One region of the Nocardia sp. CA-107356 genome, then DNA from elsewhere that is predicted to be linked to it. Evidence: riboswitches for the same ligand, from Rfam matches in the RefSeq annotation. Region 1 holds a riboswitch; the other holds the start of a gene.

Region 1 (7,469 bases):
GCACTCCGGCTTCGAAAACCATGGCACGGGTTGGGAATCCATGCGGGACAGCGTCCAAAGCGAGGGCGGCTGGCCCGATCTGGTCAACAGCTACGGCAAAGTGGTTGCCGCGCAATAAGAGCGGTTATCGAGCCGCACCTACAACGGGGTCGAGGTGCGGCTCGGTAGCCGTCAGTACGCGTCGAGCGGCGGGCAGGAGCAGACCAGATTGCGGTCACCGTAGGCGCCGTCGATGCGCCGCACGGCGGGCCATACCTTGGCCCGGTCGGCAGCCAATCCCTGCGGGTACACCGCGATCTCGCGGCTGTACGGATGGTCCCACTCCCCGACCAGACAGGCCGCAGTATGCGGCGCGCCACGCAGCGGGTTGTCCTCCACCGGCCATACGCCCGCGGCGACCTGGTCGATCTCGGCCCGGATCGCGATCATCGCGAGGATGAATTCGTCGAGCTCCGCGAGGTTTTCGCTCTCGGTGGGCTCCACCATCAGCGTGCCAGCGACCGGGAAGCTCATGGTCGGTGCGTGGAATCCATAGTCCGCCAGGCGCTTTGCCACATCATCGACGGTGACACCGGTCTGCTTGGTGATATCGCGCAGGTCGAGGATGCACTCGTGTGCGACCATCGAATTCTCGCCGGTGTAGAGCACCGGGAAGTGCTCGTTCACCCGTCGGGCGATGTAGTTCGCCGACGCGATGGCGGTCAGGGTTGCCTTGCGCAGACCATCCGCACCCATCATCCGGATGTAGGCCCAGGTGATCGGCAGAATCGAGGCCGAACCGTAGCGGGCCGCCGACACCGCGTGCGAATCCGACTCCAGTGGATCCCCCGGCAGGTACTCGGCCAGATGCGAACGAACCGCGACCGGCCCGACACCGGGACCGCCGCCGCCGTGCGGAATACAGAAGGTCTTGTGCAGATTCAGATGGCTGACGTCACCACCGAAGCGACCGGGACGGGCGAGGCCGACGAGCGCGTTCAGGTTCGCACCGTCGACGTACACCTGGCCACCGGCGTCGTGCACCAGCGCGCACAGTTCGGCGACCTCGTGCTCGTATACGCCGTGCGTCGACGGGTAGGTGATCATGATGCAGGCCAGCCGCTCCGCGTGATCGGCGATCTTGGCGCGCAGATCGTCCAGATCCACGTCACCGTTCGCGCGGCACTTCACGACCTCCACCCGCATACCGGCCATGGTCGCCGAGGCGGCGTTGGTGCCGTGCGCGCTGGAGGGAATGAGGCAGGTATCGCGGTGCGCGTCACCACGATCGAGGTGGTAGCGGCGGATCGCCACCAACCCGGCGTATTCGCCCTGGCTGCCCGCATTCGGCTGCAGGCTCACCGAGTCGTAGCCGGTGATCGCCGACAGCCAGTTCTCCAGATCGGTGATCACCTTCAGCAAGCCTGGCGCATCCTCGACCGGCGCGTACGGATGTACGCGGGCGAAGCCGGGCCAGGTGATGGCCTCCATCTCCGCGGTCGCGTTGAGCTTCATGGTGCAGGAGCCCAGCGGAATCATGCTGCGGTCGAGGGCGATGTCCTTATCGGACAACCGCCGCAGGTAGCGCAGCATCGCGGTTTCGGTGTGGTAGCTGGTGAATGCCGGATGGGTCAGGAATTCCGACGTGCGGGTCTCGATGGAGAACGCCGTCGCAGGCGCGCTCAGCTCAGAAGACAGTGCGGTGCCGAAGGATTCGAGCACGGCGGCGACATGCGTCTCGGTCGTCGCCTCGTCACAGGCGACACCGACGTGATCCGCGTCGACTAACCGCAGATTGATACCGCTCGACTTCGCCTTCGCCACAACGGCTTCCGCACCGCCGGGCACCCGCACCAGCAGCGTATCGAAGTAATTGTCGTGCACGACCGCACCATCGAGTCCGGCCGCGATGGCCGCCGTCCGCCGGTGCACGCGCCGGGCGATCTCACGCAGCCCGTCGGGTCCGTGGTAGCTCGCGTACATCGCGGCCACAATCGCCAAGAGCACCTGTGCCGTACAGATATTGGAGGTCGCCTTTTCGCGGCGAATATGTTGCTCGCGGGTCTGCAATGCGAGTCGGTACGCCTTGGTGCCATCGGCGTCCACGGAGACGCCGACGAGTCGCCCGGGCAACTGACGCGCATGCCCGGCATGCACCGACAGATATCCGGCGTGCGGACCACCGAAGCCCATCGGCACACCGAAACGCTGTGTGGTGCCGAAGCATACGTCCGCACCCTGCTCACCCGGCGGCGTGATCAGCGTCAGCGCAAGCAGATCCGCGCCGACCGCGACCAACGCGCCCCGCTCGTGCGCCGCCTCGATCATCGGCCGCCAGTCGACGATCCGGCCCGACGCACCCGGAACCTGGACCAGCACACCGAAGTACTCACCATCGGGCAGTTCGCCGCTGGACAGGTCCGCCTCGACGATCTCGATTCCCAGCGGCTCGGCCCGAGTGTGGAGCACGGTCTTGGTCTGTGGGAACAGATCGTCGGAGATCAGCAGCCGCGCGGACTTGGACTTGCCCGCCCGACGCAGCAGCGTCATCGCCTCGGCAGCGGCGGTGGCCTCGTCCAGCATGGATGCGTTGGCCACCTCCATCCCCGTCAGATCCGACACCATCGTCTGGAAGTTGAGCAGTGCCTCGAGTCGCCCCTGGCTGATCTCGGGCTGGTAGGGCGTATAGGCGGTGTACCAGGCCGGATTCTCCAGCAGGCTGCGCACCAGCACCGGCGGGGTCAACGTGTCGTAGTAACCGAGCCCGATCATCGAGGTGGCGACGGTATTCGAATGGGCGAGCGCGGCCAGTTCGTCGAGCACCTCGTGCTCGGTCGCGGCGGGCGGCAGCACCTCGAGTCCGGAGCCGTCCAAAATACTCGCGGGCAGTGCCGCGGTGGCGAGCTCGTCCAGCGAGCCGACGCCGACGACGTCCAGAATCCGGGCGAGTTCGTCCCGGTCGGGTCCGATGTGGCGGTCGGCGAATGATCGAGTCACGACAGGCTCCCAAGGTCGGGCGGGGTCGACCAACGACGGTCGACGGATACCGGCCCTCCCCCTCTGTCGTGGAGCCTGAGAGATTCGGATGTCACGACGCAGTTGCCGGGACCCCTTTCCCCATGGGCGGGCAATCTCCGCGTTGTGCGGAATCACCACTTTCCAGAGACGTCGAAGCCCGTACGGTCCCTTTTGCCTGAGAGATTGACGGGGAGGTGCTGCTCCTTCGGCGCCCGAACTCTTGTGAAGCTCGGAACTCTCCCGCACGGCGGCGACGCACCGCTAGTTTATGCCGCGCGCGCAACGAATGACGCCACCGGACCCCGGATGGGTGTGTAGCCCTCATCACTCCGGCACAGATGACGAGTGCCCGCCGCCACAGCGACGGGCACTCGTCGAGTCGATCCCTAGCCGGTCTTCCGATTCATCCGGGCCTTACGACGGAAGGACAGTTCGTCCTCCGGCCGCTCGCTGGCGCTGCCGCTCACGGCACGCTCGGCCGGGAAGTTGGCGATGGCTCCGGTCAGTTCCCGCATGGCGCCGCTGACCGCGATTCCGAAGACGCCCTGCCCACCCTGCAGTAAATCGACTACCTCCTCGGGCGAGGTGCACTCGTACACCGAGGTGCCGTCGGAGAACAGCGTGATGCCCGCTAGATCCTGAACGCCGCGGCTGCGCAGATGGTCGACGGCGATGCGGATGTTCTGCAGCGAGATGCCCGCGTCCAATAGTCGCTTCACGATCTTCAGGACCAGAATGTCCTTGAACGAATACAGCCGCTGACTGCCCGAGCCCGCTGCCCCACGGATGGACGGAACGACTAGTCCAGTGCGCGCCCAGTAGTCGAGCTGCCGGTAGGTGATCCCGGCCACCTGGCATGCGCTGGGGACGCGGTAGCCCACCAAGTCATCGGGCACCGAATCATCCGGGAACAGGCCTGGCTGTACCACATCCTGCGATTGCTCTGCCACTGACCACTCCCTTGCTTCGCCGACGCTAGCCTCATCAATGACCCGGCTCCGTCACGACCAACGACCGGCCATAACGGACGTGGTCCAACTATCGAGATTACTCCCCTTGATTCTCTCGGGAGCGCCATCATCCGACCAAACGCGACGCGCGGTAGAACTCTCGACCTCTACTTCACCCCTAGAAAAAAGTCCGCCACCGCACCCAGTTCCACAGCGACACACGCGGATTGACCACTACCGCGGGCGATCACACGGGCCAAGGGACGAACAGCCGTGTGCCGTGACAGATTCCTGAGGTGCGACGGCGACATGTCGCGAACCCGCCCTGCCCAACCCCGATGGAGACCTGGTTCGACCCATGGCGATCTGCCGCACAGTCGATATGGCGCACCCGCCGATCTGCCCTCCCGGCCGACCCGGAAGGTGCACCGACCAACGGCAGCGGGCTCAGCTGTCGGTGGCCTTGAAGTCATCCGGGGAGACCGACTCGAGGAACTCCTTGAACTTCTCCACTTCGTCCTCGCGCTCGTCCGGCATGACCAGCCCGGCCTCCTCGAGCACCGGTTCCTCGGCATAGATCGGGCAACCCACGCGCAAGGCGATCGCTACCGAATCCGATGGCCGGGCCGAGATCCGCAGGTCGTTCTCGAAGACCAGATCCGCGTAGAAGGTGCCCTCCTGCAGATCGACGATCCGCACTTCCTTGAGGGTGTGCCCGAGGTCGGCGATCAGGATCTTGATCAGATCGTGGGTCAGCGGACGGATCGGGGTCACCCCCTCTTGTTCCAGCACAATCGCGGTCGCCTCGGCCTGCCCGATCCAGATCGGCAAGTACCTGTCCCCCGACGCCTCGCGGAGCAACAGCACGGGCTGGTTCTGTGGCTGCTCGACACGAATGCCGATTACGCGCATCTCACTCATCGCACTGCCTCCCAATGACTCGCCGGCCGCCCGGCATGACCGCTGCAGAGCTCGCCGTACCACGAGTCTAAGCGAACCTCGACGCGCACAGCATTCCGTGTGCACAGCCGAAATCGGCGTGTTGTCCGTCTGGAACGCAAAGCGGAACCCGCTGGAAATCTCAGCCGCCGAGCGACGACCGAACCGACGCCTTCACCAGACAGGTGTGCAGCGTCAGCGACAGTGCCGCGAGTTCGCGCACCGTCTCCTCCGCGCGGGCGCGCGCGCCGGCGTCGCGGCTCTTGGCGATCGGGGCCGCGATCTGCGCCACCAGCGCCGCCTCACGGTCCGCGGCCAGCTTGAAGGCGCGCAAATGCCGTGCCTCCAGGCCGAATTCGGCCATCGCCTTGGCGGTCTTGGCCAGAGTCACCGCGTCCGCATCGAAGAAACCCGCGGCGCCCGGCGTGATCAGATTGGCCCGGATCAGATCGGCGAGGAACTTCTCGTCGATCTCGGCCTGGGCGAGCAGATCCGCGCGGGTGAGCCGGATTTCGTGATCGAATCGCAGCTCGTCGGGCGAGATCTCACCGGGTACGACACCCAGTTTGCGCGGCGCCGCGGTGCGGGCCGCGCTGTGCGCCGCAGGTGTTGCGGTGGGCACGGAGTCCGGCGAGGTATGCCCGGACTCCGGCGCACCGTTGCGGCCGGAGTGCGCCCGGGCGCGGGCTTCCCGCACACCGAGCGTCGCCGCACCGCTGTCGATCGCTTCGAGCTGTTCCTTGATCACCTTCAAGGGCAGGTACTGATCGCGCTGTGCGGTCAGGACGAACCTGAGCCGTTCACAGTCCGCGATCGAGAACCTGCGATAACCCGACGGTGTGCGCTCGGGTCTGATCAGCCCCTCGGCCTCGAGGAAGCGGATCTTCGAAATGGTGATGTCCGGAAAGTCCGGCCGCAGCAGGTCCAGCACGGAGCCGATCGACATGCCTCCGCGAGCCCACTGCGCCGCGCCCGTCATAGCACCGAGTCTTTCATGACACAGCGTTCTTTCCTGTCAACACCGCCGACACGTGCAAATCCGTGCCGCAGGCGTCACAGGCTGCCCGCACCCGCCGATGGCTCGTTCACCTGTGCCCGCGGTCCGGTGAGGAACACGAGGCGGAACTTGCCGATCTGTACCTCGTCACCGTTCTGCAACTCCGAGGAGTCCACCGGCTCCCGGTTGACGTAGGTGCCGTTGAGGCTGCCCACATCGACCACCTGGAAGGAATCGTCGTCCTGCCGGAACTCGGCGTGCCGACGGCTGACGGTGACGTCGTCGAGAAAGATGTCACTGTCGGGATGGCGGCCCGCCGACGTGGTCGGCTGATCGAGCAGGAACCGCGAGCCCGCGTTCGGGCCACGCTTGACGACCAAGAGGGCTGCACCAACAGGCAGACCCTCGACCCCTTGGACCGGCTGTTCGCCGGTCGCCTCAGCGGAGCGCGACGCGTCGACCTCGTTCAGGAAATCCGCGCGGAAGACCGACGTCGTCTCGGCCGCGGTCTCCCCGTAACCCGGGTCTTTGTTCTCGCTCACCGTTTCTCTCCTCCTCGAACCTGATTATCCATGCAAGCAGGTGCTGCCTTCACCGCCACGACCTGGGGATCCTGGCGCTAGAACACCGGCTGCCAAGCACCGGCACATCTGTTGGCATTGACCGTACCCTGCCAGGGCGTACCCGTGCAGGTAGAACCGGGAAGGCTTGGTCAGCCCCCGATAACTCCTTGGTAACCCGCAGCATCCAGCAGTTCACCGAGCGCCGCATCCGTGCTGGCCTCATCGCTCAATTCGAGCTCGAAGATCCACCCCGCGCCGTAGGGATCGGTATTCAGCGTTTCCGGCGTCGAGCTCAGATCATCGTTCACCGCAACGACTTTCGCGGCCAGCGGGGCGTAGATATCGGACACGCTCTTGGTCGACTCCACCTCGGCGATACTGTCCGCGGCGGCCACGTCCTTGTCAACGTCGGGCAGTTGCACGAACACAACGTCACCGAGTTGAGACTGGGCGTAGTCGGTGATGCCCACCCGAACCCGGGTCGGGCCGACCCGCTGCACCCATTCGTGCTCTTCGGTGTAGCGCAGATCCTCGGGGGTCTGGGTCACAGGCGTCCTTTCGTCGTCGACTCGACGCAACTCTAATCGCTACTCACTGTGGTGCGGCACAGCCGGTATCGCTCGCGCGACGGCGAAAGCCTTCCAGATGTAGAGCACGCCGGTCCACGCATACACCGCCGTACCCCAGACCAGGAATGCCCCACCGAAGGCACGGCCGAAACCTGCCAGCGCCCAATCCATCTGACCGGCCAGCAGCCACGGCAGCGCGGACATCAGTGCGAAAGTGGCAGCTTTGCCCAGGTAGATGACCTCCGGCGGGTCCAGATCGCGGCGTTTGTACACCGAAAGAGTCAGCGCGAGGATGGCGTCGCGGCCGATCAGGATCACCGCGACCCACCAGGGCAGCAGCCCGCGGATCACGAATGCGGCCAGCGTGGTGATCAGGTACAGCCGATCCACGAACGGGTCGAGCAGCGCACCCAGCCGCGACGACTGGTCGAGCAGCCGGGCCAGCTTGCCGTCC
Region 2 (7,469 bases), 4.5 Mb from region 1:
CCGGAGATGGAGGCGTTCTCCTTGATCAGTTGGCCGATCGCCCCTGCGGTCAGCAGGAATTCGACGACTGCGTCCGCACTGTCGGTGATGAACCGCTGAATGTAGTGCAGCACAGCGGGAATGATGCCCGCCGCGCCGTTGGTCGGAGCGGTGACGACGCGTCCGCCGGCCGCGTTCTCCTCGTTGACGGCCATCGCGAACAAGGTGACCCATTCCATCGCACGCAGCGGATCTGTTTCATCGGCTTCGAATGTCAGGCGATCGTGCAGTGTCGCCGCCCGCCGCCGCACACTGAGCGCGCCGGGCAGGACACCGCGGGTGCTCATGCCACGTCGGACGCAGTCCTGCATGACCGCCCAGATATCGAGCAGGTCCGCCCGGATGTTATCCGCACTGCGCCAGGACATTTCGTTCGCCAGCACAACGGCGCTGATCGGCTGGTCCGCCGCGAGAGCGAGTAGGTCACGCCCCGAGCGGAATGGGTGCGGCACCGCCACGACCTCGGCCGATCTAGCAATTTCGTCCTCATCGAGTACGAAACCGCCTCCGACGGAATAGAACTGGCGTTCACCGAGCACACATCCGACATCGTCGAGAGCTCGAAACAGCATGCCATTGCTATGGAAGGCGAGTTTGGTGCGCCCGAGGAGTTCGATGTCCTCCTCGACGACGAAGCCGATCGGGTGCACGCCGCCCAGGTGCAGCATTCCGGTGGTGCGCACCTCGGATGCGGTGCGCGCCACCACCTTCGGCTCGACCTCCTCGGGTCGTTCCCCCGACAATCCGGCGACGACCGCCTCGATACTGCCGTGCCCGCGCCCGGTCGCGCCGAGCGATCCATACAGCTGCACTCCCACGGCAGCGGTATTGTGCAGCACCCCATCGGATTTCAGCCGGTCGACGAACCGGGCCGCCGCCCGCATCGGCCCCACTGTATGCGAACTCGACGGCCCGATGCCGACCCGGAACAGTTCGAAGATGCTGACCGTCATGCTGTACCGCGCAGACCCGGGTACAGCGGGAACCGACGCACCAGCGCATCGACGCGCTCGGTCGACTCGGCGACGGACTGCCCCCGCAGCAGCGCGACCGCGATGATATCGGCGACCTCGGTGAACGCTTCGATATCGAACCCGCGGGTGGCCAGCGCTGGTGTGCCGATCCGTAGTCCCGAGCTGACCATCGGCGGGCGCGGATCGAAGGGAACGGCATTGCGGTTCACGGTGATTCCGATGTCGTGCAGCAGATCCTCGCCCTGCTGCCCGTCGAGTTCGGAATCGCGCAGATCGACGAGCGCCAGGTGCACATCGGTACCGCCGCTGACGACATTGATGCCTGCCGCCTGGCAGTCCGCGGCGAGCAACCGTTCGGCGAGCAGGCGCGCACCGGCGAGGGTGCGCTGTTGACGTTCCCGAAACGCCGGTTCGCTCGCCATTTTGAACGCGACGGCCTTGGCCGCGATCACATGCTCGAGCGGTCCGCCCTGCTGTCCGGGGAAGACCGCCGAACCCAGCTTCTTGGCCAATTCCTCGACCGCGAGAATGAATCCACCACGCGGTCCGCCGAGCGTCTTGTGGGTGGTCGAGGTGACGATATGCGCGTGCGGCACCGGCGAGGGATGCAGTCCGGCCGCGACCAGACCGGCGAAGTGCGCCATATCCACCATCAGATACGCGCCGACTTCGTCTGCGATGCGGCGGAATTCGGCGAAATCGAGGTGGCGCGGGTAGGCGGACCACCCCGCCACGATCAGCTTCGGCCGGTGCTCGTGGGCGAGCCTGCGTACCTCGTCCATATCGATGAGATGGTCCTCGGCCCGAACATGATAGGCCGCGACGTCATAGAGCCGCCCGGAGAAGTTGATCTTCATCCCGTGTGTGAGATGACCGCCGTGATCCAGCGCCAGCCCGAGGATGCCGTCACCGGGCCGCAGCACCGCGTGCATCGCCGCCGCATTCGCCTGCGCCCCCGAATGCGGTTGCACATTCACGTATTCGGCGCCGAAGAGCCCGCGCAGTCGCTCGATCGCCAGCGACTCGATCTGGTCGATATGCTCGCACCCGCCGTAGTAGCGACGCCCCGGATACCCTTCGGCGTACTTATTGGTCAGCACCGAGCCCTGTGCCTGCATCACCGCCAGCGGCGCGTAGTTCTCCGACGCGATCATCTCCAGTCCGCGCTGCTGACGGTCGACCTCCCGGTCCACCAATTCGGCTACGAGCGGATCGAATTCGCGCAGTGCGGCATCGAGTTCGATTCGGACAGCGGAGTCGGCCATGAGGAGCCTTTCGTCGACGCATGCGCGTAGGTGGCTCCTCCCGCTCTGTCCAATGGCCTGAGAGATTCACGCACCCGGTCGGTGCGTTTGCCCCGTCGGCGAGTGCGCGTGCACTGCTTTCCAGAGTTGCCTGAGCGCAGCGGTACTGGGCCTGAGAGATTCCCGGGAGGTGTTGCTCCTTCGGCTTCCACACACTGCGTGGAGATCTCCCGCTGCACGTCGAACGGCGGATATTCAGTTTCGCGAGAAGCAACAAGTTGCGTAAACCGCAACACGAAGCTCTATACGCAACTCAGTATTGGGCCATCCCCACCCGGTGTCAACACGAGGAGGGCAACCGAGATCGGATAGCTTTCGATCCCACCCGGCGTGGGGCGGTCAGCCCAGGTAACCGAGGCGGCGGCTGATATCGGCGGCGCTGGTGATGGTCAGTTGGGCGACGTCGGCGAAGCGGTCCGGACTCAGGCGGTAGGCGGGGCCCGAAACGCTCAGTGCAGCTACCACGGCACCGGTGCTGTCGTAGACCGGCGCGGCGACGGCGTTCAGGCCGATCTCCAGTTCCTCGCGTACATCGGCCCAACCGTTCTCACGCACGGCGACGAGTTGCACGGCGAGGTCGGCGACCTTGGTCAGCGTATTGCCGGTGAATGCCTCGAGTTTGGCGCCGACGCGCTTGCGCATCTCCCCCGGCTCCAGATCCGCGAGCAGTACCTTGCCGCTGGAGGTGGCGTGCGCCGGACAACTCTGACCGACCCAGGACCGCAACGCGATCGAACCCGGCCCGTGCGCCTCGGCGATATTGATGATCCGATTACCGTCCAGCACAGCGAGATTGGTCGTCTCACCCGCCTCGATCGCCAGCGCATTGCAGGCGCTCTGACTCTGCCCGACGAGATCGACCTGGGCACTGGTGGATCCGGCGAGCCGAACGATCGAGAAGCCGAGCCGGTACTTGCCGCGCTCGGACAGTTGCTCGACGTATCCCCGCGATTCCAGCACGGCGATCAACCGTGAAACGGTAGATTTGTGGACACCGAGTTCGGCGGCGATCTCCGTGACGCCCGCCTGCCCGAGCTTGGCGATGATCTCCATGACCAGCAGCGCTCGGTCGACGGACTGCACCGCAGCCGTCCGCCCGTTGTCCTCGACACCTTGTTTCGCCATGACAATCGCCATTCTAGGTGGTTGTGGCTCCCATGCTGCCGACCCGTCGCTGCACCGCCGCGATTTCGCGCAGGGCGTCGTTGAGCAGGCTCCGATTCAACGGCGAGAGTTCCGACATCATGACAATATCGCCGGGACTGTGCCCCGCCGACAGCTGCTCGACCTGATGCACCATCCGCAGGCGCTGCAACATGACGAAGACCTCGGTCAGCATGGTGACATCCCGATCGGTGAGCGCACCCGCACTCGCCGCCGCCGCCAATCGCACCGGGGTGGACGCCGAGGTCACGCCCGCCGCCAGCCCACCCCAGCGCGCCAGGTTGACGATCGGCGCCAGCGCATGGTTCTTCAGGTCGAAGGTGCCGCCGCGCCGGGACAGCACATCGCGCAGCGACCGAGTCCGCACCCGGCCCGATAGCGCGTCCAGCAGTTGCAGCCGCAGCGCATTCGGGTGTTCGGCCCGCATCCGCCCGAACGCCGCTGGCACGGTATGCAGCGCGGCATCGCCCCACACCACCCGCCCGTCGATGAGCAGCGACGACAGGATCAGCCCCCGATCCTGCAGCGGATCGTCGAGCCAGCCTTCGGCCGCCCGCGCCCATTCGGTGCGCGACCGGGCGAACTTCGGTTTCGCGGCGATCGCCCCATTGCTGTCCGCGGGCAGCCCGCAGGCATCGAGAATCGCGTGCACGCGTGCCGCGACTGCACGCAATTGCCCACTCGCCGAAGTCAATTCGTCGGACCACGAGAGCGCACTGTCGACATCCGATGACGGCATGGCCTCCCGGCGCGCGACGCTGCCGAGGATCAGCCAGGCGAATCCGTCACCGGGTGCGTCCGCGAACTCGGCCGATGCCAGCTCGAGCGCCTTGCGGACCACCGAGTCGATGACGACCGAGAGGATCCCGCTGGTCGCCGACGCCTTGGTGCCATTGCGGAACAGGTCGACGACCGTCGCTGTGATCTCGCGCGCGGCCCGCTGCAACTGGACCGCATCCGTGGCGGCCCCGATCGAGCGACGCAACACGAAACTCTGGCGCGCCGATGCCGCGAGCAGGTCCGCGTCCTCGAGCACGCCGAGCACCTCGCCCCGTCGCGAGAGCACCGGCATATGCCGCAGCCCGCATTCGAGCATCTCCATGAGCACGGTCTCGGCGGTCAGATCCGCGGTGACCCGGCGGGCCGGTGCGCTCATCACCCGGGAGATCGGCACGTCGACCGGAAGTCCGGCGGCCACTACCCTCGTGCGCAGATCGCGATCGGTGAAGATGCCGAGTTCGCCGTCCGGCAACCGGATCAGCACGGCGGAGACGCGCGCCTGGGTCATCCGGACGACGGCTTCCCGCACTCCGGTGTCCGGTGTCACGAAAACCGCTGTGCCGGACATGAGTTCACCGACCGGGCGGTTACCCAGCACGGATGCCACCGGGGTCCGATTGCCCGATACCGTTTTCCACGCCGACGAGGCCAGGAAGGCAAGTCCATCCGGTTGGGCGAACCGCTCCCGGACCAGCACACCGGGCAGTCGGATCAGCACACTGGGTTCGGTTGCCCGCGCGACGAATTCGGCACTGCCTCCGGTCAGCAGCGGCACATAACCGAAGATGCCGCCGGGCTCGACGGTATCGATGGTCGCGCCACCGTCGTCGCCCCCGCCAGCGTCCGCCGCCGCGACGATCGAGCCCGAGCGCCGCTGACTCGTGGGGTCGGCTCCGGTGCCCTGTAGCGTGACGGCACCCGTCCACAGCATCCAGATGTCATCGGGCACCTGCGTCGAGTAGTCGGCGATCACCTCGCCGACGGCGAACTCGTGCAACGACGAAGCCGCCGCGAGCTTGTCCAGCTCGGGCGGCGTCATCGATTGGAACGGCGCGTGGTCACCCAGAAACGCCGCTAGCTCGCCTTCCGGCACCCCTGACTCAGGTTTCCCTGATCAGGTCCGCGCACTTCTCTGCCATGGCCATGACAGTAATGTTGGGATTCACGGCGGGCAATTTCGGCATCGCCGAAGCGTCGACTACCCGCAATCGGGAGACGCCCTTGACCCGGAGCTCCGGATCGAGCACCGCCATCGGATCGTCGGACGCACCCATCCGCGCGGTTGCCGCCGGGTGGTAGACGGTGTTGTGGGTGGCGCGAATGTAGTCCAGCAGCTCATCGTCGGTGACCGCCTCCGGACCCGGCGCGAGTTCCCTCGCGATCCACTCCCGCAACGGTGGCTGCGCGGCGATCTCGCGTGCCAACCGGACGCCGGCGAGCATGGTGCGTTCGTCGTGGCCGTCCGGATCGGTGAAGTACCGCGGGTCGACCTTCGGCCGGTCGCGGAAGTCGCGGGTGCGCAATCGGACCGTGCCGCGCGAACGCCCCTGGGTGACATTGGGTGTCAGACAGAAGCCGTTATCGGTGGTCGGGTAGCCGCGCCGCAGCGTGTTCATATCGAACGGCACGCTGCCGTAATGCATCATGATGTCGGGCACGCGAAGCGATTCGTCGGAGGTGGCGAATACCCCGATCTCCCACCACTGGGTGGACGTGCCGATCATAGGTTGCGCGGCTTCCCAGAACACCAGACCTTCGACGTGGTCGTCCAGATTCGAGCCGACACCCGGCGCGTCGACCCGCACCGGCACCCCGATTTCCCGCAGGTGGTCGGCGGGCCCGATTCCGGACAGCAGCAATAGCTTCGGCGTATCGATCGCTCCGGCGGTCACGATGACCTCGCGCCGTGCGGAGACGGTGTCGTAGCCGGTGAGATCGGGCCGCTGATAGCGCACACCCGTTGCGTTGCGCGCCTCGTCGAACAGGATCTCACTGACCCAACATCCCGTGTGCACCACAAGATTGGGACGCGAACCGAGGATCGGATGCAGATAGGCGTGCGACGACGACATCCGCGTCCCGTCCTCGCTCGCATTGATCTGGAACCATCCGGCCCCGTTGCGCACCGTTGTGCCACGGTTGAATTCGACGGTCGGCAGTCCGGCCAGTGCCGCGGCCTCGAGCACCGCGACACCGCACGGATCGTTCGGCGGGATATCCCGCAGCCGCACCGGTCCGCTGCGACCGTGCTGCTCCCCTGGCGCGTGATTGTTCTCCAACCGCGCCACATAGGGCAGCACCTCCGCCGCACCCCAGCCCTTGGCGCCCATCGCCGCCCACTCGTCCAGCCCCTCGGCGGGCGGCCAGAACGCGATACACGAATTGTGCGAGGAACACCCACCGAGCACCTTCGCCCTGGCATGGCGCAGATAGCTGTTGCCGCGTTCCTGCGGCTCGACCGGATAGTCCCAGTCGTAGCCGGAGTCGAGCAGGTGCATCCACTGCGCTAGTTCGAGGATATTGCGATCGCCGACGTCGGAGGGCCCCGCCTCCACCAAACATACTGTCACATTCGGGTTTTCGCTGAGCCGCGCGGCGAGTACGCATCCGGCCGTCCCGCCGCCCGCGATCACGTAGTCGAAGACCGTGTCAGACATCGGAAGGTACCTCTGCCGCATGCGAGGCCAATGTCCCGATTCTGTTGCGGCCCCTGACCAGGTACCACAGCAGCCCGGCCCCGAGGATCGCGCCGATGTAGACGAATGCGCCCCAGGTGTTGTACCAAGGGTCGCCGTAGACGGCCTCGCGCGGCCAGGCCAGGTTCAATGCCATCGCGATACCCCACACCACGGCAACGATATTCACGACGATCCCCCACCGACCCATCGAGAAGTAGCCACCGGCCTGCAGATCCTTCGGCGGCCACTGCCCCTGGAACCGCTTCTTCAGCATCGGACCGGTCACCATGAGGTAGGCCAGGTAGATCATGATGATCGCGATCGAGGTCAGCACGGTGAAGATCTTCGGCTGACCGACATTGATCACCAGGATGAGCGCCGAGAGCACACCGATCAGCACCGCCGGAATCACCGGGGTCTGGGTCTTCGGATGCACCCGGGCGAGCTTGTCGCCGAACGGCAGCGCGTTATCGCGGGCCATGGCGAAGGCCAGCCGGATGGCGGCGGTGTGCACCGCCAGCGAACAGACC

Evidence for each region. A riboswitch is a leader RNA that binds a small molecule or an ion and turns the genes downstream of it on or off. The one in region 1 is predicted to bind glycine.
Region 2: linked by a shared signal. The riboswitch ahead of glyA (serine hydroxymethyltransferase) and the one ahead of gcvP (aminomethyl-transferring glycine dehydrogenase) in region 1 are both predicted to bind glycine.

What each region holds. Positions count from the first base shown of each region.
Region 1 covers NZ_CP191992.1:4,128,972-4,136,440, reverse strand. The annotation lists gene ACQP1G_RS18490 (SRPBCC family protein) at 1-118, shown strand, start outside; gene gcvP (aminomethyl-transferring glycine dehydrogenase) at 172-2,976, opposite strand; glycine riboswitch at 3,150-3,250, opposite strand; gene ACQP1G_RS18480 (MerR family transcriptional regulator) at 3,384-3,947, opposite strand; gene ACQP1G_RS18475 (bifunctional nuclease family protein) at 4,395-4,868, opposite strand; gene ftsR (transcriptional regulator FtsR) at 5,029-5,865, opposite strand; gene odhI (oxoglutarate dehydrogenase inhibitor Odhl) at 5,940-6,425, opposite strand; gene gcvH (glycine cleavage system protein GcvH) at 6,596-6,994, opposite strand; gene ACQP1G_RS18455 (CDP-alcohol phosphatidyltransferase family protein) at 7,034-7,469, opposite strand, start outside.
Region 2 covers NZ_CP191992.1:8,675,849-8,683,317, forward strand. The annotation lists gene ACQP1G_RS39155 (L-serine ammonia-lyase) at 1-992, opposite strand, end outside; gene glyA (serine hydroxymethyltransferase) at 989-2,278, opposite strand; glycine riboswitch at 2,314-2,408, opposite strand; glycine riboswitch at 2,409-2,500, opposite strand; gene ACQP1G_RS39165 (IclR family transcriptional regulator) at 2,657-3,442, opposite strand; gene ACQP1G_RS39170 (putative nucleotidyltransferase substrate binding domain-containing protein) at 3,456-5,300, opposite strand; gene ACQP1G_RS39175 (GMC family oxidoreductase) at 5,362-6,918, opposite strand; gene ACQP1G_RS39180 (APC family permease) at 6,911-7,469, opposite strand, start outside.